DNA from 4 places in the Mesorhizobium sp. 01N446 genome. Region 4 is predicted to be linked to each of the others. Evidence: predicted binding sites of a transcription regulator. Region 4 holds the regulator's gene; each other region holds the start of a gene.
The links. The regulator PhoB, encoded in region 4, activates phosphate uptake and scavenging genes when phosphate is short. The targets are predictions, from matches to a motif close to TGTCATNNANCTGTCAT.
Positions count from the first base shown of each region.

Region 1: AC1DPX_RS10890 (esterase-like activity of phytase family protein) is a predicted target of PhoB. The motif match lies at 2,601-2,617, and genes of this name have one in related genera.
Region 2: AC1DPX_RS32555 (LTA synthase family protein) is a predicted target of PhoB. The motif match lies at 2,555-2,571, and genes of this name have one in related genera.
Region 3: AC1DPX_RS28210 (acid phosphatase) is a predicted target of PhoB. The motif match lies at 3,327-3,343, and genes of this name have one in related genera.

Region 1 is NZ_JBFTRA010000002.1:521,783-529,366, forward strand. Features, by position in the region: gene AC1DPX_RS10880 (trimethylamine methyltransferase family protein) at 1-12, opposite strand, end outside; gene AC1DPX_RS10885 (GcvT family protein) at 25-2,436, opposite strand; gene AC1DPX_RS10890 (esterase-like activity of phytase family protein) at 2,729-4,192, shown strand; gene AC1DPX_RS10895 (patatin-like phospholipase family protein) at 4,346-5,965, opposite strand; gene AC1DPX_RS10900 (L,D-transpeptidase) at 6,151-6,942, opposite strand; gene AC1DPX_RS10905 (MATE family efflux transporter) at 7,166-7,584, shown strand, end outside.
Region 2 is NZ_JBFTRA010000014.1:32,424-40,007, reverse strand. Features, by position in the region: gene AC1DPX_RS32560 (pilus assembly protein) at 1-549, shown strand, start outside; gene AC1DPX_RS32555 (LTA synthase family protein) at 588-2,549, opposite strand; gene fabD (ACP S-malonyltransferase) at 2,795-3,742, shown strand; gene fabG (3-oxoacyl-[acyl-carrier-protein] reductase) at 3,802-4,539, shown strand; gene AC1DPX_RS32540 (acyl carrier protein) at 4,738-4,974, shown strand; gene fabF (beta-ketoacyl-ACP synthase II) at 5,009-6,271, shown strand; gene AC1DPX_RS32530 (hypothetical protein) at 6,259-6,534, opposite strand; gene mltG (endolytic transglycosylase MltG) at 6,533-7,584, shown strand, end outside.
Region 3 is NZ_JBFTRA010000009.1:121,701-129,284, forward strand. Features, by position in the region: gene AC1DPX_RS28190 (TadE/TadG family type IV pilus assembly protein) at 1-500, opposite strand, end outside; gene AC1DPX_RS28195 (TIGR01459 family HAD-type hydrolase) at 797-1,657, shown strand; gene AC1DPX_RS28200 (bifunctional riboflavin kinase/FAD synthetase) at 1,664-2,644, shown strand; gene AC1DPX_RS28205 (HdeD family acid-resistance protein) at 2,646-3,200, opposite strand; gene AC1DPX_RS28210 (acid phosphatase) at 3,344-4,894, shown strand; gene AC1DPX_RS28215 (hypothetical protein) at 4,918-5,130, shown strand; gene AC1DPX_RS28220 (MipA/OmpV family protein) at 5,261-6,064, shown strand; gene ileS (isoleucine--tRNA ligase) at 6,354-7,584, shown strand, end outside.
Region 4 is NZ_JBFTRA010000001.1:1,615,061-1,622,644, reverse strand. Features, by position in the region: gene AC1DPX_RS07870 (sugar ABC transporter permease) at 1-393, opposite strand, end outside; gene xylF (D-xylose ABC transporter substrate-binding protein) at 539-1,579, opposite strand; gene AC1DPX_RS07860 (ROK family protein) at 1,849-3,099, shown strand; gene phoB (phosphate regulon transcriptional regulator PhoB) at 3,112-3,801, opposite strand; gene phoU (phosphate signaling complex protein PhoU) at 3,821-4,528, opposite strand; gene pstB (phosphate ABC transporter ATP-binding protein PstB) at 4,554-5,357, opposite strand; gene pstA (phosphate ABC transporter permease PstA) at 5,354-6,205, opposite strand; gene pstC (phosphate ABC transporter permease subunit PstC) at 6,209-7,192, opposite strand; gene pstS (phosphate ABC transporter substrate-binding protein PstS) at 7,259-7,584, opposite strand, start outside.

The sequences.
Region 1 (7,584 bases), on a different contig from region 4:
GTCATCGATCATCGAAAATCCTCCTCATTGCCGCATCGCCTTGCCCGAGCGATCGTAGGGCGAGGCCGCGATGACCCGAGCCGGCCGCTCGACGCCGACAATGTGCACCGAAAGCGCCGTCCCCTCCTCGGCAAAATCGCCGTCGACCAACGCCAGCGCGACGCTCTTGCCGATCGTGTAGCCAAAGCCGCCGGACGTGACGAAGCCGACGCGCCGGCCGTCGCGCCAGACCGGCTCGAAGCCGCTGGCGTCGGCATCGACGGCGTCGACCTCCAGCGTCACGATCCGTTGCGCGGCACCGGCATCGCGCTCCTTCAGCGCCGCCTCGCGGCCGACGAAATCGCCCTTGTCGAAGGTGATGAAACGGTCGAGGCCGGTCTGTCCTGGCGTGTAGCCCTGCGTGAATTCGCGCGACCAGATGCCGAAGCTTTTCTCCAGGCGCAGCGCATTCAGCGCGTAGTAGCCGATCTCGGCCAGGCCAAGATCCTCACCGGCGGCAAGCAGCGTGTCGCGCAGCGTGGCATGCATGGCCGCGGGGCAACTGATCTCGAAGCCGAGTTCGCCAGCGATGGAGAGGCGGGCGACCCGCGCCTGCACCATGCCGATGTCGAACGCGCCGCAGGCCATGAACGGCAGTGCCCCACCGGAGACGTCCTGATGCGTGGTCCGCTCGAGGATTTTCCGCGCATTCGGCCCGGTCAGCAGGAAGCCGCTCATTGCATCGGAGAGATCGGTGACGGTGACTCCCTCTCCCGCCTGGTTCTCGAACCAGCGCATGTGGAATTCCCTGAGATGGTAGGAGCCCATCAGCCAGTAGTCACTGCTGCCCCAGTTGATCACGGTGAGGTCGCCCTTCAGTCGCCCGTCCAGCCCGAGCATCGGCGACAGCCGCGCCTGTCCGGCTTTCGGCAGCTTGCAGGCAAGCAGCCGGTCGAGCCATGCCTCGGCGCCTGGCCCCGACACCGCATAGCGTGAGTAGGCCGAGATATCGACGAGACCGGCGGCACGCCGGACCTGCAACGCCTCGTCGCCGACGATATCGAAGGCGTTGGAACGCTTGAGCGTGGTGTTCTCGCGAAACCCCATCGGCGCGAAATAGGCCGGGATTTCCAGCCCCCACGATGCCGTCCATTCGCAGCCGGCCGCGCTCATGCCGTCATAGGCGCCGGGGCGTTTCAAGGGCCGGCCGGCCGGCAGCCGCTCATTGGGAAAGGTCATGACGAAACGGCGGGCATAGAATTGCCGCGTCGTCTGCCCGAGATATTCGCGGTTGGCGGCAAAGGCGCCGTAGCGGGCAATGTCCATGCCGAAAATGTCGGCCTGCGGCTCGCCGTAAATCATCCATTCGGCCAGCGATTTGCCGACGCCGCCGCCCTGGCTGAAACCGGCCATGACGCCGCAGGCGACCCAGTAGTTTTTCAGGCCGCGCACCGGTCCGACGATCGGATTGCCGTCGGGGGTAAAGGTGAAGGCGCCGTTGACCCATTTGCGAATGCCGGCGCTCGCCAGGCAGGGAAAGCGCTCATGCGCCCTGGCGAGTTCCGGGCTGATGCGGTCTATGTCTTCCGGGATCAGCTCGATGCCGTAGTCCCACGGCGCGCCGTCCATGTGCCAGTGCTTCGGGTTCTGCTCATAGACGCCGAGCAGCACGCCCTTGCGCTCCTGGCGCAGGTAGGAAAAGCCGTCGAGGTCGACGGCGATGCCGATCTCCCGGTCCAGCGCCGCGATCTCGGGGATGTCCTCGGTGATGAAATAATGGTGCTCCATCGGCGTCACCGGCAGGTCGATGCCGGCCATGCGGCCGAGCTGCTTTGCCCACAGTCCGCCGGCGTTGACGACATGCTCGGCAACGATGGTGCCCTGCTCGGTGACGACGTCCCAGTGGCCGTCCGCGCGAGACTTCAACTCGACGACACGGTTGCGCAGGATGATGTCGGCCCCGCGCTTCTTGGCGGCACCCGCATAGGCATGCGTCGTGCCGTAAGGGTCGAGATGGCCTTCGTTGGCATCGTAGAGACCGCCGAGCACACCGCTTACGTCGACGATCGGGCAGATTTCCTTGATCTCGTCAGGGGTCACCAGACGAGCCGTTTCGATGCCGACCGACTGGAACACCGCCCAGGCCGATTTCAGCCATTCCCAACGCTGGGGATCGCTGGCCATGTTGACGCCGCCGGTCATGTGCAGGCCGATATCCCAGCCGGACTCGGCCTCGATCTCCCGATAAAGCTTGATGGTGTAGTCCTGCAGCGCCGCGACATTGGGATCGGCGTTGAGCGCATGAAATCCGGCCGCCGCATGCCAGGTCGAACCGGCGGTCAGTTCGGCGCGCTCGATGAGCGCCACGTCGGACCAGCCGAACCGCGTCAGGTGGTAGAGCACCGAGGCGCCGACCACCCCACCCCCGATGACCACTGCACGGTAGTGCGACTTCAAGGCTTCCCTCCCGGTCTGTCAGAAGCGCACCATATACGCACTGGACATAAGTGTCCAGTGATGCGCCTGCACGCCCGAACGGATGCGTGGGGAGGATCCATTCTTCCGCCAGAGCGCGTGTTTTTCCCGGCCTGCGAATATCCCGGCGGGCACACATGCCGCCCTGTCACGCAAGCATCATGTTCGCGCCGTAGACCGCTTTTGGGGGGGCGCGCGGCATCATCGATGTACCGCCTCTTTAAGCTTTCGCTCTTCGGCCGCTCCGGCACATCTGTCACAAAGAGGATCATCCATGAAACACCTGCACCGAACCGCCTCGCTCGGCGTCGCGCTGGCCTTGTTCAGCGCCTTGACGCCGGCGCTCGCCGACGGCACCGCGACCGTCCTCGTCAACAAGGGCCTGGTCGGCGTCGGCCGCATCCCGGCCGCACTTCGTGACAAATTCGGCGAGACGTTCGGCTCGGGTTCCGGCATGGCGATCGACACATCGAGCTGGACGCATGAGGCCGGCACCTACAAAGGTTCGCTCTGGCTGCTGCCGGATCGCGGCTACAATGTCGCCGGCACCACCGACTACCGGCCGCGGATCAACACGATCGGCATCGAGTTCACGCCGGCGGCAGCAGGCGCCGCTGGCCAGGAGCAGACCGAGGTCAAGGCGACGCTTACCGACACCATGCTTCTGACCGACGACAAGGGCACTGATGCCACCGGTCTCGATCCGCTGTCGGATGTGCGCGCCGGCGCCGGCGACATGCCGATGCTGCCCGTCGCCACCAATGGCAAGCTCGCCCTCGACAACGAGGCGATCGTGCGGTTACCCGACGGCTCGATGTTCATCTCCGACGAATATGGCCCCAACATCTACCGCTTCTCGGCGCAAGGCCGCCTGCTGTCGGCGACCCAGCCGCCGGCGGCGCTGGTGCCGACGCGCAAGGGCGCGCCGAACTTTTCCTCGGACAATCCCGGCCCAGGTGCCGCCGAGCCCGATCCGAAGGATCCGGAGACCGGCCGCCAGAACAATCAGGGTCTCGAAGGCATGGCGATGACGCCGGACGGCAAGTTCCTGATCGCCGTGCTGCAGTCGGCGACCAGGCAGGATGGCGGCGATTCCGGTTCGACCCGGCAGAACACGCGGGCGCTGGTCTATGACGCTTCCGACCTCGCCCATCTCAAGCTGGCGCATGAATATGTCGTGCCGCTGCCGGTGTTCAAGGATGCCAAGGGCAAGACCAAGGTCGCCGCGCAAAGCGAGATCGTGGCGCTGTCGGACACGTCCTTCCTGATGCTGGCGCGCGACAGCGGCAACGGCCAGGGCGTCAGGGGCGACACATCGCTTCTGCGCCAGATCTTCGTCGTCGACGTTTCGGCGGCAACCGACATCGCCGGCGGCCCCTTCGACGCCGCCGACATGCCGGTCGCGCCCAAGGGCGTGCTCGATCCGTCGGTGACGCCGGCCAGGCTGACGCCGTTCATCGACATCAACGACAATGCGCAGCTCAATCGCTTCGGCCTGCACAATGGCGCGCCGAACGACCACAACAACCTTTCCGAGAAATGGGAAGCAATGTCGCTGGCCAGCGTTCTCGATCCGAAGCTGCCCGACGACTATTTCCTGTTCGTCGCCAATGACAACGACTTCCTCGCCCAGGACGGTTTCCAGGTCGGCGCGCCCTACAAGGCCGATGACGGCGCCAATGTCGACACCATGTTCCTGGTCTATCAGGTGACGCTGCCCGGCCTCGCCAAGAAGTAGTTGCCTTTATCCGGGCGGGCGCGCATGTCGCGTCCGCTCTGCGGTTCGCCGATCAAATGGTGGTCTTTCGGCCACACCTCGCTTTTGAAAATGCGCCTGCCTTGAGGCGACTGTCGTCTCGCGCTCAGATCTCGCGCCACTTCATAGTCTTCTTTACTTGTCGAGATTCCTTCTCATGCGCGCACGCCATGTTGGCAGCGAGAGGCCAACGAGGCCAAACAGCGTAGCCCAGAGGATACTTTGCCAACCGCTATTGATCGAATTTCCGAGATAGATCGACCAAAGTACGATGACCGAAGCGTGCCAGGAGGGTCTCCCGGCCTCGTCAGGCTTCACACGGACATCCGGAAACTCAAACTCGCTCTTCGTGAGGTCACTGATATTGCTTCGCTTATAAGGGTGAACCACGCTACAAGGCGGAAGCGCTCGACGAATTAAGCGCAGTCGGGTCCAAAACTTATAATTCAGCCGGTATATTCGCGAAGAATAGCCAGTTCCGCTTCTCAGAACACGTTCTGCTGTGCGCTCCCCAAGTACCATCAAAGCGTTGGTACGCTTTGCGTTGAAATTCAGAGTCCCCATAAGCATGTTGCCAAGGTCGGTTGGCGGTGAAAAGACGACTAACTTTATTTTGTCGAAGTGGCTAAGAGCAGCGCTGTAGGCCTCAGCGCTGATTTGCGGTGGACCTTCGACAAATATCGCCTGCATCAGAACATTGCGCATGTGATCTTTCAAATCAAACAGGGTGGGGCTAAGCGAAATCAACCATATCTCATCAACATCCTGCCCAAGAATTGGAGTAATCGGAGTGTTATCGGCTACCCCCCCATCGACAAATGTTTTGCCATCGATTGTCATTTCGGGAAGAATTCCTAACGGCAGGGCTGCGCTAGCATATGCAAAAGCCGCTTTTAATTGAGCTGGAGCGCGTTGCAGGTCCGCATAAACTGCCTTAAACACGCCAGGGGTGGAAAGCAGAAAGTGCGGTGACCCCGGACCATACTCTTTCGCGACGGTAACGAATGTAGGTATTTTAATTTCGGCCGAGAGGAATTCTACGATCTTACCAGCGAGCAACTTTCCCTCTAGCAGGGTAGACCTAAGCTCCATTGGTGCGCGAGCGACCACGACAATTGCAGCATTGTAACCTACATATGCCCAAGTGAAACCTTGGACCGGCTGGATGAACCTGAACAGTTCAAGCAGCAACGATCCTGCTCCAACGAGTACTGCTATCTCGCCAACAAAAATTTGCGCTCCAACGATCCGGCTTCTGACTCGTTGATCCCAGCCAACCTTTGGCAGTGTGTTCGTGAAAGCGCAAATTGCAATAATAGGAATCAGGATCAGACTCGCGATGGTGAGCCAAGTAGGCATGCCATACGGCGTAAGAGCCCAACACAGTATACCAACAAGGATAGAAAAGATGAGATCGCGGGCAACTTGGGAGCGACCTTCCGGCTCGACGCCATTTAAGTAAAGGAGAAAGATCTTCCCTACTATGCAAAAGATCTTGAGAACGCGTCGAAAGCACCCGTCTGGAGTTTTACCAAGAAAGAGGCTGTGATCGATTGACCTCCAGAGCGCAATGCCTTCTTCAATTTTTTGGGTCGACCAAATGATAGCGCAAAGGCCCCCCGCCGACGTGCCCGCAACCGCAGAAAATTCAATTCCTTGTCGCTGGAACACGCGCAAACACCCAAGAGCAAACGCCCCCTTCGCGCCGCCACCTTGGATCACAAGGCCACGCTTCGGATTGGATCTGGCTGCCATCGAACCCACTCTCGGTATGGTTCATTGCCAAAGTTGCATACAAACATTGGACGTTGCGAGGACTAGTGCCTCAAACCACGACTCTTGCCTGCGCGAGGGCGCATCTCGATCCTGGCCTGTAGTACTAGACTAGCGCCGAATATTGCAAATTTATTGGCCAGTCGATAGCGCGCCAAATGCGATATCTACTTCAGGAACTCCGCGTCCTTCGGCACGCCGGCATCGATCGGCTCGGCCGTCCTGCTCGACACCGCCATGATCTTGCCGGCGGCCGACAAATTGGGGCGCACGAAGACCTGCGCGGGGCCGCTGACGCGGCCGTAGAGGTCGATGATGTCCTGGTTCATGAACCGCACGCAGCCCGACGATGCGTTCTTGCCGATGGATTCCCACTCCGGCGTGCCGTGCAGCCGGTACATCGTGTCCTTGCCGTCGCGGAACAGATAGAGCGCGCGGGCGCCAAGCGGGCTCTGCGGGCCTGGCGGCATGCCATCCTTGAACTTCGCCAGTTCCGGCCGGCGCTGGATCATTTCCGGCGGCGGCGTCCACACCGGCCATTTCTTCCGCGCCTGGACCACGGCGCTGCCGGTCCAGCCGAAGCCGGCCTTCCCTAAGCTGACGCCATAACGGATGGCCTGGCCGCCGTCGCGCACCAGATAAAGGAAGTGCTCGGAGACATCGACGACGATCGTGCCGGGTTTTTCACCGGTCGGGTCGGCCACGATCTGGCGAACGAACTTCGGATCGAGCTTGGCCACCGGGATTGCCGGCAGCTGAAAGCCCTCGTCGGTGCGCGCCGCGTACATGGTTGCGGTATCGCCGAACGCCGTATCGGGCGGCGGCGCGGCCACCGGCGGCGGCGTCACCACCTCCGTCGTGGTGCAGGCCGAGAGAGCGAAGGAAGCCGCGCCCAAAGCGGATGCACCGAGAAAGGCGCGCCTGTTCAGGCGCTCGGAAAACAGCGGATTATCGGACATGAACCCCCCGGCTATTCGCAAGATCTGATAAGGAATGCGGCCCCCACGCCCCCGGGGATCAATATCCCATTCCGGGAGTTTTGAGAACAAGATTAGATCAAGGCCCGCCAGGAGACCGCCGCCCAAGCTTTTCCGACGCCGCATCGACCTGCCCCGTTGAATCGGCAATGATGGTGGAGCGGATCCAGATCAATTTGCCGAGTCGCCAGCCATGGACGAAAAAATGCCCGCGCGCCGGCGCACCGGCGACCTGACCAGCGGCCCGATTCCGCGCACGCTGCTCATGTTTGCCTTGCCGGTGCTCGGCTCCAACGTGCTGCAGTCGCTCAACGGATCGATCAATGCCGTCTGGGTCGGCCGCTTTCTCGGTGAATCGGCGCTGACCGCCACCTCCAACGCCAACCTCGTCCTGTTCCTCATCCTGGGCACCGTGTTCGGCATCGGCATGGCGGCGACCATCCTGGTGGCACAGTCGGTCGGCGCCCGTGACCTGCCCGAGGCGCGCCGCATCGTCGGCACCAGCGCCACCTTCTTCTTCTTCGTTTCGGTGGTTTTCGCCGTCTGCGGCTGGATCTGGGTCGATGCCATCCTCAACACGCTCGGCACGCCGGCGGACGCCTTGCCGCTGGCGCGTTCCTATCT
Region 2 (7,584 bases), on a different contig from region 4:
CGCGCCTGTCCCACTCCTGTCGTTCCGCTGACCGACGATTTCGACAAGTTGCGCAAGGCGGCGAGCCAGATGACGGAATGGAACGGCTCCGGCACCAACGTTTCGGAGGGCCTGTCGTGGGGCATGCGGGTGCTGTCGCCGGGCGCGCCCTATACCGACGGTGCGCCGTTCAAGACGGCAGGCGTCAGCAAGATCGTCATGCTGCTCACCGACGGCGAGAACGTGGTCTACGGGGCCAGCAATCAGCCGACCAAGTCCGACTATACATCCTATGGATATCTGGCCGATGGTCGCTTCGGGTCGGACAACCAGACGGCGGCGGCCCGCAATGTCGACGGCTGGACCAAGAGCGTGTGCACGCAGTTGAAGAACCAGGGCGTGCAGATCTACACCATGGTGCTGCAGTCCGACACCGCCGCCAATCGCACACTGTACAGTGCCTGCGCCTCGGACCCGAGCGGCTACTATGCGGTCAACGATCCGGCCAAGCTGCCGGATGTTTTCCAGCAGATCGCCAACAAGTTCTCGAGGCTGCAGCTGACCAACTAAGCTGCCTCTCACACGCACCTCCAAAGGATCGGACCCCCTCAGCTCGTGTGGGCGACGACCTTGTCGACCGTCTCGGGGAAGAAGTCGGGCGCCGCGTGGCGCTTGCCGAACATCATGTCGTACTGGATGAGCCGGAAATCGCGGATCGCCGGGTCGATCTCTTTCTGCCGCGACCAGTCGGGCGTGGCCTCGCCGGCCGGGGTCAGAAGCAGGTTGCGGTCGACCACGCGGTAGCGCTCCCGCATCTCGCCCAGGAAGCCCGTATAGTAGGGGTGAGTGATGCCGGCGGCAGTCAGGATATGATAGGGCAGGAACGCCGGGCTCACCGTGCCGAGATCAGCGACCGGACCGGAACGGTTCGACCAGATGATCAGTGGCGTTTCGTGATGGTCGAGGGCGGCCTGCGGTGTCGGCTCCTTGCGCGGCGCGACATTGTCCTTCAGGAAGCCGGTCTCGACATAGACCGGCCCAAGCGGCGGCAAATGGTCGCCGAAGAAGGCGACGATCGTCGGCCGCTCCCGCTTCTTGGCCCATTCGATCAGCCGTTCAAGGCCGCGGTCCGCGTCGGCTGAACCTTCCGCATAGCTCAACAGCGAGTCGCGCGCCCACTGGCTGATCGGCGCCTGCACCGCGTGGGTCGGGTTGTAATAGCGGTTTGGTTCATAGGGGCCATGGTTCTGCAGGCTGACCGCGAAGAAGAACACCGGGTCGTCGCTGGCGTCGGCTTCGCGGATGATCTCGTCCGTCATCGCCGCGTCCGATGCCAGCGGTCCGCGCTTTTCCATGGGCGGCAGCGTCTCTTCCGACCTGAAATCGTTGAAGCCGAAATCGGCGTAGACCGCGCCGCGGTTCCAGAACCAGTTGGTGCCGGGATGGATGGCGCGCGCCCTGTAGCCCTCGCTCTTCAGGAAGGTCGCCATGGAAGGCGTCGGCGTGCGCACATATTGCTGGTAGGGGATGCTGCCAGCCGGCAGGAAAGCGTTGGAAAAGCCGGTCAGCGCCTCGAATTCGATGTTGGCGGTCATGCCGCCGAATTCAGGCGAGAACATCGAACCGGACCGCAATGCCCGCACGGTGGGAATGGGATCCGGCGTGATGGTGACGCCGGGCAGCCTGTTCGGATCCCAGAAGGATTCGCTCATGACGATAATGATGTCGGGCTTTTCATCGGGCACCGATGCCGTCATCTGCGGCCGCTCGATCGCCGCGATCGCCTTCTCCGTATAGCCCGGCGGTGCCGAGACATGCGCCATTGGCACGTTGAGCGCGAAGGCGAGCGCAAAGCCGTTGGAGGCGTAGTTTTCCTTCTGGTCCCACATGATCGGGATGATCTGCAGCCGGTCCCTGGTCCAGGAGAAGGTGGCATAGTCCATGATCGAGACGAAGAAGGCGAGCAGCGGCACCGCCAGCGTCAGCCGCGCAAGGCGGCCCTTGTGGCTGAGCGCTGGAACCTTGCGGCGCCACAGCCGCCAGCCATAGACGAGCAGCGACAGGCCGGCGACGATGCCGGCGACCATGGCGAGCGCGGTCATCGGTCGGTCGCGCACCAGGAGCGGCAGCAGGGCGACGATCTGGCGGGCGTAGAGAAAGTCAGTCGGGTAGAGCGGATCGCCGAGATAATGCGACTTCTGATGGCCGACAAAGGCCAGCGACAGCGTCAATGGCGCGACGATCATCAGGCTCTGATGACTGCGGCCGAGCACAGCGTCGAGGCCAATCAGGATCAGCGCGAAGACGACGATGGTGGTCCAGCCCGGCTTGAGCGGCTGAAGGAAGAAGGAGACCGTGCCGGCAAAGTCGCCGCGCACGATCAGTTCGATGGCGAACACCAGGATGGTCGAGATCGCAAGGCTGATCAGCCCGTAACGGACGACCGGCCATGCCCGGCCCGGCAGATAGCCGGTGGACGGATCGTCTTCCAGGAATTGAGGCGCGGCTTTACCCGCGCGTTTCGAACTCTTTGCCACTTTAACTTCCCACCCAGCGACAACCCAAGTCACGCGATTGTCATATAATTGTCACGCAAAGCTAGCGCCTGTAGCGGAAATAAGAAGAGCCAGCGAACGATTCGTGAGCGGTTTTCATCAGGAGTGATCGCCAAAAAGCCTTTTGGAACAGGCACTCGGCGCGCGGTTCGGAGCCGGGGTAGGGTTGAACCGGGCTTGACTTGGCGGCCTGCCTTGCGCCACAGGCAGGGAAAATTCGTGTTATCAGGCAAGTAAAACCAGTCTTCGGGAGCCCTCGCATGGCCGTCGCATTCACCTTTCCGGGACAAGGCAGCCAGGCTGTCGGCATGGGCAAGGATCTCGCCGACGCCTTTCCCGAGGCGCGCAGGGTCTTCCAGGAAGTCGACGACGCGCTCGGCGAAAATCTGTCGAAGCTGATCTGGGAAGGTCCCGAAGAGACCTTGACGCTGACGGCCAACGCGCAGCCGGCGCTGATGGCGGTTTCGCTGGCGGCGATCAGGGCGCTGGAATCGCGCGGTTTCTCGCTGAAGGACAAGGTCGCCTATGTCGCCGGCCATTCGCTGGGCGAGTATTCGGCCCTTGCCGCAGCCGGTTTTGTGTCCGTCGCCGATGCCGCGCGGCTGCTGCGCATCCGCGGCAACGCCATGCAGGCGGCGGTGCCGGCCGGCGAGGGCGCCATGGCGGCCATCATCGGGCTGGAGCAGGCGGATGTCGAAGCCGCTTGCGCCGAGGCCGTGCAAGGGTCCGGCAAGGTCTGCCAGATCGCCAACGACAATGGCGGCGGCCAGCTGGTCATCTCCGGCGCCAAGGCGGCGGTCGAGCTGGCAGCCAAATTGTGCAACGAAAAGGGCGCCAAGCGGGCGCTGATGCTGCAGGTCTCGGCGCCCTTCCATTCGGCGCTGATGGCACCGGCGGCCAATGTCATGCGCGAGGCGCTCGCCGGTGTGACGAAGCATGCGCCGGTGGTGCCGGTGGTGTCCAACGTCACGGTGACCCCGACCAGCGATCCCGACGAGATCGCCCGGCGCCTGGTCGAGCAGATCACCGGCCGCGTGCGCTGGCGCGAAACGGTGGAATGGTTCGGCGCCAACGGCGTTGCGACACTTTACGAGATCGGCGCCGGCAAGGTGCTGTCCGGCCTTGCACGGCGCATCAACCGCGACATTGCGACGGCAGCCGTCGGCGCACCGGCCGATGTCGAGGCCGCGCTGGCCGCTCTTGCATAATCCACTGGCGATTTGACCCCACCCGTGTGAAGGGTGTTTTCTCAGATCAGGAGACGAAAATGTTCGAACTGACCGGCCGCAAGGCGCTCGTCACCGGCGCATCCGGAGGCATCGGCGAGGCGATCGCCCGCGTGCTGCATGCGCAAGGCGCCATTGTCGGCCTGCACGGCACCCGCATCGAGAAACTGGAAACCTTGGCGGGCGAACTCGGCGACCGGGTCAAGCTGTTCCCGGCCAATCTGTCGAACCGCGACGAGGTCAAGGCGCTTGGCCAGAAGGCGGAGGCCGAGCTCGAAGGCGTCGACATCCTGGTCAACAATGCCGGCATCACCAAGGACGGCCTGTTCGTGCGCATGTCGGACGCCGATTGGGACTCCGTCCTCGAGGTCAATCTAACCGCTGTTTTCCGGCTGACGCGCGAACTCACCCATCCGATGATGCGCCGCCGCCATGGCCGCATCATCAACATCACCTCGGTGGTTGGCGTGACCGGCAATCCCGGCCAGACCAATTACTGCGCCTCCAAGGCCGGCATGATCGGCTTCTCCAAATCGCTGGCGCAGGAGATCGCCACCCGCAACATCACCGTCAACTGCGTTGCTCCGGGCTTCATCGAATCGGCCATGACCGACAAGCTCAACGACAAGCAGAAGGAGGCGATCATGGCGGCGATTCCGACGCGCCGCATGGGCACGAGTGCCGAAGTGGCGTCCGCCGTTGTCTACCTCGCCTCCAACGAAGCCGCCTACGTCACCGGCCAGACCATCCACGTCAATGGCGGCATGGCAATGATTTGACGGATATGGCGGGCCTGTGAAAAGAGACCATTTCACCTTGGACCTCGGCCATTTTTCGTGTAATGCGGCCCGCAACCCGGCGGTTCGGGCAAAAACCGGTTCGTGGCCGTTGCGTTTCCGGCAGGACCATCTTTCAGCTTGATTAGCGGCATTCTGCCCGCTAACGAAGACAGACAAACAAAAGACGAGGATGCCCAAATGAGTGACACCGCAGAGCGCGTCAAGAAGATCGTCATCGAGCACCTTGGCGTCGATGCCGACAAAGTGACGGAGCAGGCGAGCTTCATCGATGATCTGGGCGCTGACAGCCTCGACACGGTCGAACTCGTCATGGCGTTCGAAGAAGAGTTCGGCGTGGAAATTCCCGACGACGCGGCCGAGACCATCCTGACCGTCGGCGACGCGGTGAAGTACATCGACAAGGCTTCGGCCTGACGCTTTCCGCAGTCATCACTGGGGAGGACCTGCGATGAGGCGTGTCGTCGTCACGGGCCTTGGGTTGTTGTCGCCATTCGGCATGGGCTTCGAGCACAGCTGGAAGGAACTTCTGACCGGCCGCAGCGCGGCCAGACGCATTACCGAGTTCGAGGTGGAGGATCTTGCCTGCAAGATCGCCCACGTCGTCCCGCGTGGTGACGGCAGCAATGCCACCTTCAATCCCGAGGCCGTGCTCGAGCCTAAGGAATTGCGCAAGATCGGCGACTTCATCCTGTACGGGATTGCGGCCGCCGACGAGGCACTGAAGGATTCCGGCTGGGAGCCCAAGACCCACGAAGAACAATGCGCCACAGGCGTGCTCATCGGTTCCGGCATTGGCGGCATCGAGGGCATCGCCGAGAACGCGATGATCCTCAAGGAGCGTGGCCCGCGCCGCATCAGCCCCTTCTTCATCCCCGGCCAGATCATCAATCTCGTCTCCGGCCAGGTTTCGATCCGGCACGGGCTGAAAGGCCCGAACCATGCCGTCGTGACGGCCTGCTCGACCGGCGCGCACGCCATTGGCGATGCGGCCCGGCTGATCATGTGGGGCGACGCCGACGTCATGGTCGCCGGTGGCGCCGAGGCGCCGGTGACAAGGCTGTCGATCGCCGGCTTCGCCGCCTGCCGGGCGCTGTCGACCGAGCGCAATGACACGCCGCAGACGGCGTCGCGTCCCTATGACCGTGACCGCGACGGCTTCGTCATGGGCGAGGGCGCCGGTGTCGTGGTGCTGGAAGAACTCGAGCACGCCAAGGCGCGTGGCGCCAAGATTTATGCCGAGGTGACCGGCTACGGCCTCACCGGCGACGCCTATCACATCACCGCGCCGGCTGAAGACGGCGATGGCGCTTTCCGTTGCATGACCGCGGCGTTGAACCGGGCCAGGCTCACGCCCGCCGATGTCGACTACATCAACGCGCATGGCACCTCGACCATGGCCGACACGATCGAGCTCGGCGCTGTCGAGCGGCTTGTCGGCAATGCCGCGTCGAAGATTTCGATGTCGTCGACCAAGTCGTCGATCGGCCATCTTCTGGGCGCGGCGGGTGCCGCCGAAGCGATCTTTTCGATCCTCGCGATCAGGGACAACGTCGCGCCGGCGACCATCAACCTCGACAATCCAGAGCGCGAAACCGCGATCGACCTGGTGCCGAACAAGCCTCGCTCCCGCCAGATCGACGTGGCGCTCTCCAATTCCTTCGGCTTCGGCGGCACAAACGCTTCGCTTGTGTTCCAACGCTACAATGGCTGATCGCCCGGCTGCCGGGCGATGCTTCGGCATGCCGTCAATTTTGCCATATTCGCCCCTACTCTGCCGCAGGGGATTCGTTGAGAGATCAAACGGTAGGGCGAGATGAACACAAATCCGGCGGGCAACGGAGAATTCGGGCAACGGCTGGCGAACAATACCGGACCGATCGTGCCGAAGACGGCCAGCGAGGCCTTGCGGCCGGAAGCCGGAACGCCGCCGCCGAAGCGCTCGCGCGCTTCGCGCAGCCAGGTCGTCGTGTTCATGAACTTCGTCATCTCCCTGGTGATGCTGATGGTTCTGGCCGCGGGCGCGGCGCTTTACTTCGGCAAGCAGGAGTTCACCGAACCTGGTCCCTCGGCCAATGGCGACACCTTCCTGGTCAAGCCGAACACAGGCGTCCAGGACATCGCCGACCAGCTTGAGCGCCGTGGACTGATCAGCGACGCCCGCGTCTTCCGCCTTGGCGTGCGTGCTTTCGGCAATGATTCCGCGCTCAAGGCCGGCGAATACGAGATCAAGCCCAGGGCATCCATGCGTGACATCATGGAGTTGTTGAAGAGCGGCAAGTCGGTGATGTACTCGCTGACCATTCCGGAAGGACTGACGGTCGAGCAGGCCTTGCAGCGCATCGCCGACGAACCCGCCTTGAGCGGCGACATGCCGGCGACAACGCCTCCCGAGGGCAGCCTTGCCACCGACACGCTGCGCTTCACGCGTGGCGCGACGCGCCAGCAGATGATCGACAAGCTGGTGGCCGACCAGAAGAAACTGGTCGACGAGGTCTGGCAGCGGCGCGCGCCGGACCTGCCGCTGGCCAATATCGAGGACTTCGTCACCTTGGCTTCGATCGTCGAGAAGGAAACCGGCAGGGGCGATGAGCGTTCGCGCGTCGCCGCCGTCTTCATCAACCGGTTGGCCAAGGGCATGCGCCTGCAATCCGACCCGACCATCATCTATGGCCTGTTCGGCGGCAAGGGAAAGCCCGCGGACCGACCGATCTACCAGTCGGACATCCAGAAGCAGACGCCTTACAATACGTATGTGATCAGCGGCCTGCCGCCGACGCCCATCGCCAATCCGGGCCGCGCGGCACTTGAGGCCGTGGCCAATCCATCGAAGACCGACGACCTCTATTTCGTCGCCGACGGTACAGGCGGTCACGTCTTTGCCGCGACGCTCGACGAGCACAACGAGAACGTTGCCCGTTATCGTGCGTTGCAGAAGAAGCAGGCCGATGACGCGGCCAAGGCCGCCGCTGCCGCTGGTACAAACGGCAATGCCGACAAGCCTGCTACCGACAAACCAGCCGCCGA
Region 3 (7,584 bases), on a different contig from region 4:
TTGGATCCTTTGCCGAGTTCCGTCATCGAGCCGGAATTGTCGAGCACCAGCGACACTTCCAGCGTATTCTTCAGGCGGACTTCCGAGCACGCGCCGAAGCTGATGTCGCTGTTGGCGGTGCTGCCGCCCACCAGCATTTTTGCCGTCGGCAGGAAGTAGGGTTTGTAGGTCAAGGTACTGCAGAGCTTCAAGGTGCCGCCGCCCGCGTTGTTGTTGGGCAGCGTCACGGCCAGCGTGGTGTTGGCTGGATCGATATGCGCGAGATTGGCTTCGAAGAAATTCTTGGCATACGCCTTGGCGTCGGCGTCGCTGGCGCCGGCAACGATCTGCTGGGCAGTGGCGACGCCGGCGGCGTCCAGGGCGTTCAAGGCATTTTGTCGCTGGCGCGTCATTTCCGTATAGTCGACGCCGAGCGCCAGGCCGCCCATGATTGGTACCGTGGCGAGGACCGTCATGAGTGCATAATTGCCACGCCGATCGCTTCCGAATCTCCGGATCATTGCACCAAACTACCCCCGCCAAATCGATTATCGGTCGAGACACTGTCATAAATCGTTAAATTTCAGGTTGCCGTAATATGTCCAAGATCGAGCCGGGCTTTCAACGCGCGTTAACCAAACGCTGTACAGTCGCGGTTTTGGCCGCCGGCGGATGCTCCCGATCGGGCGCGCGGGTGGCCTTCGCGCCGATCTCCCGGTGAAAGCTGGTGACAGCATGGATCGGTTCGGATAATTCGAATCCGCTGCGGCGAACCGTCGGCCACGGCACTCGCAACGCTCATATTGAAGGAAACGGCATGGCGAATTCGCCTGACATCGTCGGCTCGCTCGAAGACGTCTGCAAAGCCTATTCGGCAATTCTTTGCGATGTCTGGGGCGTGGTGCACAATGGCGAATGGCATTTTCCGGCGGCCGCGGCGGCGCTGGCCAGGGCAAGGGCTGCCGGTATTCCCGTTGTTCTCATCACCAATTCGCCACGCCGCAGCGCCGATGTCGTGGCCCAGATGAGTGTGATCGGTGTTCCGCCGTCAGCCTACGACCGTGTCGTGACCTCGGGCGATGTGACCCGCGACCTGATCGCCGAAGGTCCACGCAAGATCTTCCACATCGGCGCCGACCGCGATCTCACCCTCTATGACGGTCTCGATGTCGAGCTCGTCGAGGAATTCGAGGCCGCCGGCGTCGTATGCACCGGACTGTTCGATGACGAGGTCGAGAAGCCTGAGGATTATACCGACCTTTTGCGCCGGTTGCGGGCCAGGAACCTGCCGTTCATCTGCGCCAATCCCGATATCATGGTGGAGCGGGGCGAGCGCATCATCTGGTGCGCCGGCGCCCTGGCGCGCGACTATGCCCAGCTCGGCGGCCGCACGTTGATCGCGGGAAAGCCCTACGCACCGATCTACGATCTCGCGATGAAGGAGGTGGCGGAGGTGCTTGGCCGGCCGGTCGAGCGTTCCCGGATATTGGCCATCGGCGATGGGATGATGACCGATGTGAAGGGCGCGGCCGACAATGGTTTCGACGTTCTCTATGTCTCCGGCGGCATCCATGCCCGCGACTACGGCGATGCATCCCGGCCGGATCCGGCCAAGCTCGGGCTCTTCCTGGAGCGGCACGGCTATCGTCCCGTGGCCGTCATGGTCAGACTGCAGTAGGTGGTGATGGTAGGCTTCCAGCATCTCACCGCGACGGCGCCACTGCCCGCCGACTTGCGTGGCGGCGTTGTCGCGATCGGCAATTTCGACGGCGTCCACCGTGGCCATCAGGCGGTGCTTGAACGGGCGCTGGCCGAGGCTGTGCGGCGTGACGTGCCGGCCCTGGTGCTGAGCTTCGAACCGCACCCGCGGAAGGTCTTCAGGCCCGACATGCCGTTGTTCGTGCTGACGCCGCCGCCGATGAAGGCGCGGCTCTTGTCCTTGCTGGGCTTTGCCGCGCTCGTCGAGCAACCGTTCACGCGCGACTTTGCCGCGCTGTCGGCGGAAGCCTTCGTCACCGGCGTGCTGGAGAGGACGCTCGGCATCACCCACGCGGTGACCGGGTTCGATTTCCATTTCGGCAAGGACCGCCAGGGCGGACCGGCCTATCTGATGGCGGCCGGCGAACGCCATGGCTTTGGCGTCACGCTCGTCGACGCTTTTCGCGACGAGGGCGCGGAGGTGGTTTCGTCAAGCCGGATCCGGGCCTTGCTCTGCGATGGCGAGGTGGCCGAGGCTGCCGGCCTGCTCGGCTATCGCTTCACGGTCGAGGCTGAAGTGATCGGCGGCCAGCAGCTCGGCCGCACGCTGGGCTTTCCTACTGCCAACATGAGGCTTTCACCGGAAGCGACTCTGAAGGAAGGGATTTATGCCGTCCGCTTCCGCCGCGCCGACGGCACGTTGCATGATGGTGTAGCCAGCTTTGGCCGGCGCCCGACCGTCGACGACAATGGCGCGCCGCTTCTGGAAACCTTCGTCTTCGATTTTTCCGGCGATCTCTACGGCGAGACCTGCGAGGTCTCGTTCTTCGGCTTCCTGCGCAGCGAGATCAAATTCGACGGCCTCGATGCATTGGTGGTGCAGATGAAGCGCGATGAAGCCGAGGCGAGTGCGCTGCTCGCCGGCGTCAAGCCGCTTTCGCAGCTCGACGCGGCCATTGCTTTCTGACTTACTTTTTCAGCGCCAGTCCGATCGCGATGAAGCTCCAGCCCTGGAAGATCAGGTCGATCGCCAGGAACAGTCCGAGCACCCACAGGCTGTTGACCGGCCAACCCATGGCGATGATCAGGCCGGCAAGCACGCTGATGAGGCCTGCCGCGACGATCCAGCCCCAGCCCTGTTCCGGACGGTGGCTGTAGCCGACCCAGGCCCGCAGCGCGCCGGAGGCGACGAGCGCAACGGCCAGCAGGAAGGTCAGCACCGCCGAGGCCAGCAGCGGATTGTCGAAGGCGAAGAAGCCAGCGATGGCGTAAAGCAGCCCGCTGAGCAGCCAGTAGAAGAAGCGGCTCCAGGTCTTTACCCCGAAAGCATGGAGGATCTCGATGATGCCGGCCATCAGCATCAGCCAGCCGACGACATAGACCGAGGCGACCGTGGCGATGAACAGATTGCCAAAGGCAATGCCGCCGAAGATCAGCAAAAGCACGCCGAGCCCCACAAACCATCCCCATTTGTCCCGCGTCCGGCCGATCGCGTCTTTCAGGGCATCGCCTTGCAAGGTCATGATCCGTCTCCCTTCACATCTGGCCGCGCATCCTGCGGTTGAAAGGAAGGTAATCCCAATGGCACTACCCGTCCAGCGCGGTGGCTATTGCAAAGGCGCCGCGAAGCTGGTGTCATCCGGCTTTGCATCAGGGAGGTATGACAATGAAGCGATCCCACGGACTCGCCCTGTTTTCCTCAACTCTCGCCCTGTTCGCTGCCACTGCGGCTTGCGCACTCGCAGCACAGCCCGGCGATCCGCCGGATGGCATCGCCAAGATAGAAACGGTGGTCGTCATCTTCGCCGAGAACCGCGCCTTCGACAATCTCTATGGCCATTTTCCCGGTGCCGAAGGCATCGACAAAGCCAGCCAGGAAAGCCTGCAGCAGCGCGACCGTGACGGCTCGGTGCTGTCCGAACTGCCGCCGGTGTGGGACGGGCTGACCGCCAAGGGCGTCACGCCGCCGGTGACGCAGGCGATGACCGAGCACCTTCCAAACGCGCCGTTCACCGTGAACGACCCGAAGGGTTTCAACGTGCCGCTCAGCGTCACGACGCACGATCTCTGGCATCGCTACTACCAGAACCAGATGCAGATCAACGGCGGCAAGAACGACATGTTCGTTGCCTGGGCCGATTCAGGCGCCATGCCGATGAGCAACTGGGACGCTTCCAAGACCGACATGTGGGCGGTCGCGCAGAAATACGTGCTGGCCGATCATTTCTTCATGGGTGGGTTCGGCGGCTCGTTTTTCAACCACCAATGGCTGATCTGCGCTTGCGCGCCTTACTACGCCGATGCCGACAAGAGCCCGGCCAAACCATCGATTTCGGTGACGGATGATAGCGGCACAGCGCTGAAGATCGCCGACAATTCGCCGAAATCGGCGCGCGACGGCATTCCGAAATTTGTCTCCGATGGCAATCTGACGCCGGACTTCCACGCGGTGAACACGATGCAGCCGCCTTACCAACCGAGCGGCAACGATCCGGCGCCTGGCGGCGATAGGCTCCTTGCGGATCCGTCCAAGCCCACCACGCTGCCGCCCCAGACGGAGCCGACCATCGGCGACATGCTTAGCCTCAAGCACGTCACCTGGGCATGGTATTCGGGCGCCTGGCAGTACACGCTCGACCATGGCAACAACGCGCCGGTTCCGAATTTCCAGTACCACCACCAACCGTTCAACTATTATGCCAATTACGCGCCCGGCACCGAAGCCAGGCGCGAACATCTGCGTGACGGTGGGCTGGGCGGCGTTAGCTTCATCCAGGCGATCGACGACGGCGCCCTGCCACAGGTTTCCTTCTACAAGCCGCAGGGCAATCTCAACGAGCATTCCGGCTATGCCGACATCCAAGCCGGAGATCGCCATATCGCCGACGTCGTCGCCCATCTGGAGAAAAGCCCGCAATGGCCGCATATGCTGGTGGTCGTCACCTATGACGAGAATGGCGGCATCTGGGATCACGTAGCTCCGCCCAAGGGCGACCGCTGGGGGCCAGGCTCACGCGTCCCCGCCATCATCGTTTCGCCCTTCGCCAAGCACGGCTATGTCGATCAGACGCCCTACGACACGACTTCGATCCTGCGCTTCATCACGGAGCGCTTCGAACTGCCGGTGCTGCACGGCATCGTGGTTCGCGACAGGGCCGTTGCGGTGCATGGTGAACCGCCGCTCGGCGATCTTACCGCCGGGCTCGACCTCAATTGAAGGCCCGTGTCGGAAGGAAAGCGATGAACGCTGACGGGATCGTCGCCCTTGTCACCGCTGCCGGTATCGAGCTTACCGACCGCCGCCGCAACGCCAGGGGCGACGGCTGGTCGCTAAGCTTTGCCAACGGTGCGACGGTGGAGGTGGGCGACGACGGATCGGTGCGCATTGTCGGCAAGGGCAGCAAGACCGTGAGAGGGCTGCTGGACCTGCCGACCGCGCCGCGCCGCGCCTGATCCGGCGTGGCCGGACACAAGGTTGGCCGACGCAACTGTTACGGATGTTAAGTCAAATTTTACCGAACTGGCGCCATGGCTTGAGCGATGCCGGGTGTTTGTTCCGGCGTGTTTCGCGTAAGGGGTATCGATGCGTATTGTCCGGGCGATTCCGCTGCTTCTGACCGCCTCCTTGCTGGGCGCCTCCGCGGCCGAGGCCGGTGACGGTCCCTTGGGCTGGCTGTCCGGCGACTGGTATCTGACGGTTGGCGCCACTGGCCTCGTCGCGCCGAATTTCGAGGGCGGCAAGAAATACATGCTCAGCGCCCAGCCCATCATATCCCTGGGCAAGGCCGGCCCCCAGGCACGCTTCACCTCGCGCAACGACAACATTTCGCTGGCTTTGGTCGATGATGGCGGCGTTCGCGCCGGCCTGACCGGCAAGTTCCTGTTTTCGCGCAGCAGCGACGACGAACTCAAGGGGCTCGATCCTGTCCGCTGGGGCGGCGAAGTCGGCGGCTTCTTCGAATTCTATCCGACGGACTGGATGCGCGCGCGTGCCGAATTGCGGCATGGCATCCGTGCTCACAACGGCTTTGTCGCCGATATCGCCGCCGACGCCTTCTACGATGTGACCCCAACCGTTAGGATTTCGGGCGGCCCGCGCGTGTCCTTCGCTTCGGCCAACTATTTCGACGCCTATTATGGCGTCAATGCGCAGGAAGCCGTGGCCTCGGGCCTGAGCCAGTACAATCCTGGCGGCGGCCTGAAATCCGTCGGCTTCGGCGGCGCGGTGACCTGGAAGGTGACCGATCCGATGACCGCCAGCCTGTTCGGCGAATATTCGCGCCTGGAGGGGCCGGCGGCCGATTCCAGCCTGGTCAGGGAGCGCGGCGACCGCAACCAGTTCATGGTCGGTGTGTCGACCACCTATCGCTTCGACTTCAAGATGTAGGCGAATCGAACGAGACGCTTTATTCCTGCGTCCATCTCCGCTAAAAGCCACGCCATGATGAGCTTTTCGCGCCTTTTCGCGATCGCGATACGAATTACTGGCCCGGTGTTCCGGGTGGCCTGAGCGCCGCCGGAACCGCCGGGAGTTTCGCGCGCGCCCCTCGCGCTTTTTTCAGAACATCGACGCATATCGCCCAAAAGTGGGTCCGGTTTTGGGAAAACGATAGGCGTCAATCAAAGACCTCAACGCCCGGGCTTTGTGCCGACGGGGCTACGCAGATGGCAGATCAATGACCGACACTGTTGAAACGATCGACTATTCCAAGACGCTTTATTTGCCGCAGACGGATTTCCCGATGCGCGCCGGCTTGCCCGAGAAGGAGCCGGTGCTGGTCAAGCGCTGGCAGGACATGGACCTCTACGCCAAGCTGCGTGAGAGTGCCGCCGGCCGCACGAAATACGTGCTGCATGACGGCCCGCCCTACGCCAACGGCAACATCCATATCGGCCATGCGCTGAACAAGATCCTCAAGGACGTCATCACCCGCTCGTTCCAGATGCGCGGCTACGACTCCAACTACGTGCCCGGCTGGGACTGCCACGGCCTGCCGATCGAGTGGAAGATCGAGGAGCAGTACCGCGCCAAGGGCAAGAACAAGGACGAGGTGCCGGTCAACGAATTCCGCAAGGAATGCCGTGAATTCGCCGCGCACTGGATCTCCGTGCAGGGCGGTGAGTTCCAGCGGCTTGGCGTCATCGGCGACTTCAAGAATCCCTATACGACGATGGCTTTCCACGCCGAGTCGCGCATCGCCGGCGAGCTGTTGAAATTCGCCATGTCGGGCCAGCTCTATCGCGGCTCGAAGCCGGTGATGTGGAGCGTCGTCGAGCGCACCGCGTTGGCCGAGGCCGAGATCGAGTACCAGGACTATGAGTCGGACACGATCTGGGCAAAGTTTCCGGTGGCCAACCTCGTCGTCGCCAATGTCGTGGACGGGCAGCCGGCGGAACTCAATCCGGACCTCAGCGGGCGGTCGCTGGATCTGCTGGACGCCCATGTCGTCATCTGGACGACCACGCCCTGGACCATCCCGGGCAACCGCGCCGTCAGCTATTCGCCGCGCGTTGCCTATGGCCTCTACGAGGTGACGGCGGCCGAGAACGCGTTTGGCCCGCAGCCGGGTGAGAAGCTGATCTTCGCCGACGCCCTGGCCGAGGACAGCCAGGCCAAGGCCAAGGTCACCTTGAAGCGTCTTCACGACGTCAGCGCCGAACAGCTCGGAAATCTTGTGCTTTCGCACCCCTTCAAGGGTCTCGGCGGCGGTTACGAGTTCCCGGTGCCGATGGTCGCGGGCGAGCATGTGACCGACGATGCCGGCACCGGCTTCGTCCACACCGCGCCCGGCCACGGCCGCGAGGATTTTGACGCCTGGATGGACGCCGCGCCCCAGCTGCGCGCACGCGGCATCGACACCGTCATCCCCTTCACCGTCGACGATGCCGGCTTCTTCACCAGGGACG
Region 4 (7,584 bases):
GATCCAGAGCCAGGGATTTCCAAGCTGGAAACCGACGACGCGGATGAGGAATTCGGCCTGCGCCACGCCCATGATCATGCCGATCACGCCTTCGACGGATCCGACCGAGAGGTCGATGTTGCGCATGACGATGACCAGCACCATACCGGTCGCCATGATCGCGACCGACGAGGTCTGCACCGACAGGTTCCACAGATTGCGCGGCGTCAGGAAAAGCCCGCCCGACAGGATATGGATGCCGACCCAGATGATCAGCAGCGCGCCGACCATGCCGAGCATGCGCGTGTCGAGTTCGGTCGCCTTGAGGAACCGCCCAACGGCGCTGAGTTCGGATGCACGCGCCCTGTCCGCTGCAGTGCTGCCGACCGGTTGATTAGAGGTCGTGTCGGTCATGCTATCCTCCCACCGGTTTACCGTCTGGCGCGGGTGCCGGAACATGGATGCTATTTGCTTTCCGCGGTCATTTGAAGCGGGAAGCCCTTGGGAAAACGCCGCGGCTTTTGGGCCGCGGCGTCGATGTCGAACAATCTTGCGCCGTTTAGTTGCAGGCGGCGACGCTGCCGGCGGCGACGCCCGCGCAGACTTCGTCCTTCTTGATCCAGCCGGCGTCGATGACGACGTTGAGATTGTCCTTGGTGATGGCGACCGGGGTCAGGAACAGCGACTTGACGGTGTTGCCGCCAGGCGTCGTGAAGTCCTTCACACCGGCGATGTCGGTCATCTTCTTGCCGTCGGCCAGCTGCGAGGCGATCTCGGCGGCATTCTTGCCGAGTTCGCGCGCGTCCTTCCACACCGACACGGTCTGGGTGCCGAGCGCGATGCGGTTCAGCGCGGCATGGTCGCCGTCCTGGCCCGAAACCGGCACGGTGCCGGCAAGACCCTGCGCCGTCAGCGCCGCGACGACGCCGCCGGCGGTGCCGTCATTGGCCGCGACCACCGCGTCGACCTTGTTGTCGTTGGCGGTCAGGAACTGCTCCATGTTCTTCTGGGCGTTGGCGGGCAGCCAGCCGTCGGTATAGGCCTCGCCGACATTCTTGATCTTGCCGCTGTCGATGGCAGCCTTCAGCACTTCCATCGAGCCCGCGAACAGGAAGTCGGCATTCGGATCGGCGCCCGAGCCCTTGATGAAGACATAGTTGCCTTCCGGCTTGGCCTTGAACACCGCGCTCGCCTGCATGCGACCGACTTCCTTGTTGTCGAAGGTCAGGTAGAAGACGTCCTTGTTCTCGATCAGGCGGTCATAGCCGACGACCGGAATGCCTTCGTCCAGCGCCTTCTGCACGGCCGGGCCGATGGCCGAGGCATCCTGCGCCAGGATGATCAGCGAATTGGCGCCCTGCGAGATCAGGCTTTCGACATCGGTGAGCTGCTTTCCGGGATTGGACTGCGCGTCAGCGGAAATGTACTTGTCGCCGGCGGCCTCGATGGCCTTCTTCATGGCGGCCTCGTCGGTCTTCCAGCGCTCTTCCTGGAAGTTGGACCACGAAACGCCGATGACCTTGTCCTTCGCCTGCGCGACCGACGCAAGCGTCAGCGACATGGCGACACCCGCCAGGATGGCGGTTGTGAATCTCTTCATAATATTCCTCCCTGCGCCGCGTATGGCGCGACCAAACTGGCCCTAAGGCCGGCACAGAGGCTCTATTTTTTCGAGCCTCGAAAAAACACTGGTCTAACACCGGAACGCTGTCAACAACGATTCTGATGGATTTTGATGCCCTTCCGAATTTTTTTCGAGCCTCGGAATAAATAAATGACAGGACGGGCCGCTTCTGCCAGTATTTGACCGTGTCGCGCGGCATTCGAGGGACCGGAGGAGCCGCGGCGACCGGGAGGATATGGAAAAACATGTCGGTCGGAATCCGTCACGACGATCTGCGCCGGCGCAACCGCGCCATGGTGATCGCGGCCGTGCGCCGGGCCGGCCGGCCTTCGCGCACCGAGATCGCGGCGACCACCGGCCTCAGCCATTCGACCATATCGGCGATTTCCTCCGACCTGATCGGTGAAGGCATCCTGGCCGAGGGCAAGCCGAGCGAGGCCGGCGCGCTCAAACGCGGCAGGCCGCAGGTCGGCCTTGGCCTCAACCCGGAGGCCGCGGCTGTCATGACCGTGGTGCTGTCGCTGAATTTCCTCTCCGTCGCCGTCATCGACTATGCCGGCCAGGTGATATCGGAGGAACAGCGCCGGCTGGACACGCTGACCATGTCGCGCGAAGCGCTGATCGGCGAATGCACGGCAATCGTGCGACGGCGGCTCGAGGATCCCGACATCGATGTGCGCAGCGTCGCCCGCATCGCGCTGGCGATCCAGGGCATCACCGACACCGAAGCCCGGGCGATGCTCTGGTCGCCGATCACGCCGCAGACCGACATCGCCTTCGCCGACATACTCGAAGCCGAGTTCGGCATCCCCGCCACCATGGAAAACGACTGCAACATGATGGCCGTGGCGCTGCGCTGGCGCGATCCCGAGCGCTACCGCGACGACTTCATTGCCATCCTTTTGTCGCACGGCATCGGCATGGGCCTGGTGCTGAAGGGCGAGCTCTTCACCGGCACCCATTCCTCGGGCGGCGAATTCGGCCACATGATCCATCGGCCGGGCGGCGCGCTCTGCCGCTGCGGCCGCCGTGGCTGCGTCGAGGCTTATGCCGGCAACTATGCCATCTGGCGCAACGCCAGGCAGCTCAGCGAGGACACCGAGCCGGTGGCCGATGTCAGCGACGCGCAGATGCGGGCATTGGCCGCCACGGCACGCGAACGGGACGGGCCCGAGCGCGAAGCCTACCGCAAGGCCGGCGAGGCACTTGGCTACGGCCTCGGCAGCCTGTTCGCGCTGATCGATCCCGCGCCCGTCGCCATGGTCGGCGTCAGCGCCGCCGCCTTCGACCTGATCGAGCCGGCACTGCGCGAGGCGATCGCCCAGACCGCTGGCGGCCAGCACTCGAAATCGATCTCCTTCGACACCGAGCCGAACGAGCTGCCGCTGATCCGCGAAGGCTGTGCCATGCGCGCGCTGACCTTCGTCGACCAGGAGATTTTCGCGCCGGGCGTGCAAACGAAAGCGGGCCTTGCCGCCAAGAAAAACGTCGCCTGAATCAGGTCGCTTTCAATCTTCCCTGATCGCGTAGCCAGCGCCGCGAATGGTGCGGATGACATCCGGCATGCGGCCATTGTTGACCGCCTTGCGCAGCCGGCCGACATGCACGTCGACAGTGCGTTCGTCGATGTAGATCGTCTCGCCCCAGACATTGTCGAGCAGTTGGCTGCGCGAGAACACGCGGCCGGGGTGGCGCATCATGAATTCGAGCAGGCGGAATTCGGTCGGTCCGAGCCGGATCTCGCTCTTCTTGCGATAGACCCGGTGCGATTCGCGGTCGAGCACGATGTCGCCGACCTTGAGCACGCTGGACAGCACTTCCGGCTTGGCGCGGCGCAGCAGCGCCTTGACGCGAGCCATGAATTCCGGCGTCGAGAACGGCTTGACCAGATAGTCGTCGGCGCCGGTGGACAGCCCACGCACACGGTCGCTTTCTTCGCCCCGTGCGGTCAGCATGATGATCGGCAGCCGCTCGGTCTCGGGCCGCATCCGCAGGCGCCGGCAGAGTTCGATGCCGGACACCGCCGGCACCATCCAGTCGAGCACCAGGAGGTCGGGCACGTTCTCCTGCAGGCGGATTTCGGCTTCATCGCCGCGTGTCACCACCTCGACCTGATAACCCTCCGATTCCAGATTGTAGCGGAGGAGCACGCCGAGCGGCTCCTCGTCCTCCACCACCATGATGCGTGGTGCGATCATCGCTTGGTTACCCCTGCGCTCAGGCCGCCGGCGCCGACATCGCCGTCTCGTCCTGCTTTGGACGGTTGGCGGGCAGTTGCGTGCCGGTCAGGACATAGTACGCGTTCTCGGCGATGTTGGTCACATGGTCGCCGATGCGTTCGAGATTCTTGGCGCAGAACAACAGATGCGTGCAGGCCGTGATGTTGCGCGGATCCTCCATCATGTAGGTCAGCAGTTCGCGGAAGACGGAGGTGTATTTGACGTCGATGCGTTCGTCGTCGGCGCGCAGCTTCGCCAGTGCGGCGGCATCGCGCGCCGCATATTCCTCGATCACGCCCTGCACCTGGATCAGCACCAGCTGCGCCATGGCGTCGATGGAATGCGACAGGTCGCGCGGCGTGGAGCTGAGGCCGACGGTGCCGACGCGCTTGGCAATGTTCTTGGCAAGGTCGCCGATGCGTTCGAGATCACCGGCCATGCGGATCGAGCCGACGACATGACGCAGATCGTCGGCCATAGGCTGGCGCTTGGCGATCAGCGTGATGGCGCGGTCGTCGAGCTCGCGCTGGCGCGCATCCATGATGGCGTCGTCGGAGACCACGCGCTGGGCGAGCGCATTGTCGGAATTCAGCAGCGCCTTGGTGGCGCCGCCGACCATCGAGCCGGCGAGGTCGCCCATGTCGCTGATCAGCCTGCTGATCTGTCCGAGATCCTCGTCGAAGGCTGCGACTGTGTGTTCGGCCATGATCCTGGTCCTCGTATGCGTGCGATCAGCCGAAGCGGCCGGTGATGTAGTCTTGCGTGCGCTTCTCGCGAGGCGACGTGAAGATCTTCTCGGTTTTGTCGAATTCGACCAGTTCGCCCAGATACATGAAGGCCGTCTGCTTCGACACGCGCGCGGCCTGCTGCATGTTGTGGGTGACGATGACGATCGTGTAGTCGGCCTGCAGCTCGTCGATCAGTTCCTCGATCTTGGCGGTCGACAGCGGGTCGAGCGCCGAGGCCGGCTCGTCGAGCAGGATGACTTCCGGCTTCACCGCCACGGTGCGAGCGATGCACAGCCGCTGCTGCTGGCCGCCCGACAGGCTGAGGCCGCTGGCGTTGAGCTTGTCCTTGACCTCGGTCCACAGCGCCGCGCGCTTCAGCGCCTGCTCGACACGGCCGTCCATTTCGGCCTTGCTGATCTTCTCATAGAGCCTGACGCCGAAAGCGATGTTCTCGTAGATCGACATCGGGAACGGTGTCGGCTTCTGGAACACCATGCCGATCTTGGTGCGCAGCAGGTTGAGATCCTGCGAGCGGTCGAGAATGTTCTGGCCGTCGAGCAGCACCTGGCCCTCGGCGGTCTGCTTGGGATAGAGCTCGTAGATGCGGTTGAAGACGCGCAGCAGCGTCGACTTTCCGCAACCCGAAGGGCCGATGAAGGCGGTGACGCTGCGCTCGGGCAGCGACAGCGTGATGTCCTTCAGCGCCTTCGACTGGCCGTAGTAGAAGTTGAGGTTCTTGACCTCGATCTTGGCCTTGGTCACCGCCTCGGCGGCGATCGTCATGTCTGGAGACAACATCTGGCTCATTTGTCCTCTCTGCGTCCGGTCAGGCTGCGCGCAAAGATGCTGAGCGCGAGAACCGTCAATGTGATGATGAGTGCGCCGGTCCAGGCCAGCTGCTGCCATTCCTCATAGGGACTGAGAGCGAACTGGAAGATGGTGACAGGCAGGCTGGCCATCGGCGCGTTTAGATTGCTCGACCAGAACTGGTTGTTCAGCGCCGTGAAAAGAAGCGGTGCGGTCTCGCCGGAGATGCGCGCGATCGCCAGCAATATGCCGGTGACGATGCCCGAAAGCGCGGCGCGATAGGCAACCGAGCGGATGACCACCCAGCGCGGCGCGCCGATCGCGGTGCCGGCTTCGCGCAAGGCGTTCGGCACCAGGTTGAGCATGTCCTCGGTGGTGCGCACGACGACGGGGATGACCAGGATGGCAAGTGCCACGGCACCGGCGATCGCCGAGAAATGCCCCATCGGCCGCACCATCAGCTCATAGACGAACAGTCCGATGATGATCGACGGCGCCGACAGAAGAATGTCGTTGATGAAGCGCACCACCGTGGTGAGCTTCGAGAAGCGGCCGTATTCGGCCATGTAGGTGCCGGCCAGCACGCCGATCGGCGTGCCGACGATGATGCCGATGATGGTCATCACGATGCTGCCGTAGATCGCGTTGAGCAGGCCGCCGGCATCGCCGGGCGGCGGCGTCATTTCCGTGAAGACCGAGAGCGAGACGCCGGCCAGGCCCTTGTAGAGCAAGGCGCCAAGGATCAGCGCCAGCCAGGCAAGGCCGATGCCGGCCGCGACGACGCACAGCGTCATCATCACGCCATTCTTGCGCTTGCGGCTTTGGTGAAGCGATGCGGCTGTCGACATCGGTCAGGCTCCCGTGCGGGCATCGATGCGCATCAGCATGTAGCGTGCGATGGCAAGGATCAGGAAGGTGATAACGAACAGGATCAGGCCGAGCGCGACCAGCGAGGAGGTGTAGAGATCGCCGACGGCTTCGGTGAATTCGTTGGCGATCGTCGCCGAGATGGTCGTTGCCGGCGCGAACAGCGACGTCGAGATGCGGTGCGCGTTGCCGATGACGAAGGTCACCGCCATGGTCTCGCCGAGCGCGCGGCCCAGAGCCAGCATGACGCCGCCCATGATGCCGATGCGGGTATAGGGAATGACGACCCGGCGCGTGACCTCCCAGGTCGTGCAGCCGATGCCATAGGCCGATTCCTTCAGCACCGACGGCACCGTATCGAAGACGTCCTTGGTGATCGAGGTGATGAACGGCAGGATCATGATGGCCAGAATCATCGCCGAGGTCAGCAGGCCGATACCATAGGGGGGACCGGCGAACAGGCCGTTGAGGCCCGGAACGCCGTGGAACACGCTGATGATGAAGGGCTGCACCGTCGTCTGCAGGAACGGCGCCAGCACGAACAGGCCCCAGATGCCGTAGATGATCGACGGGATGCCGGCCAGCAATTCCACCGCCATGCCGATCGGGCGCCGCAGCGGGCGCGGGCAAAGCTCGGTGAGAAAGATGGCGATGCCGATGCCGAGCGGCACGGCGATCAGGATGGCGATGGCCGAGGTGATGATGGTGCCGTAGATCGGCGCCAGCGCACCGAACTTCTCCGTCACCGGGTTCCAGCTTTCGCTGGTCAGGAAGGAGAAGCCGAAGGTCGACAGGGCTTGCCAGGAACCGGCTACCAGCGAGATCGCTACGCCGCCGAGCAGGACCAGCACCAATATGGCAGCGGCGCGGGTCATTCCGTGGAAGATCGAATCGGTCAGCGCGAACCGTCGAACGGTGGCGTCGCGCGAACTTCTAACGGCTGGCAAGGCTTCCTGGACAGCGCTCATGTCAAGCTCGGCTCTTTCAGTTGAAGGAAAAGGAGCGCCGCGGGCGCGGCGCTCCTTTGGAGGATATCACTCGCCGGCGTAGACGGGCTTGCCGCCGGCCTGGATGTCGGCCTTCCAAGAAGCCTTGATCAGGTCGACGACGCTGTCGGGGATCGAGACATAGTCGAGCGCCTTGGCGGTTTCCTTGCCGTCCTTGTAGGCCCAGGCAAAGAACTTCAGGGCTTCGCCGGTGGCAGCGGCATCATCCGGAGCTTTGTGGATCAGGACCCAGGTCGAGGCAGCGATCGGCCAGGTGGTGTCGCCGGGCTCGTTGGTGATGATGACGTTGAAGTTCTTGGCAGTCTTGAAGTCGGCATTCGAAGCGGCAGCGCCGAAGGACTCCAGCGACGGCT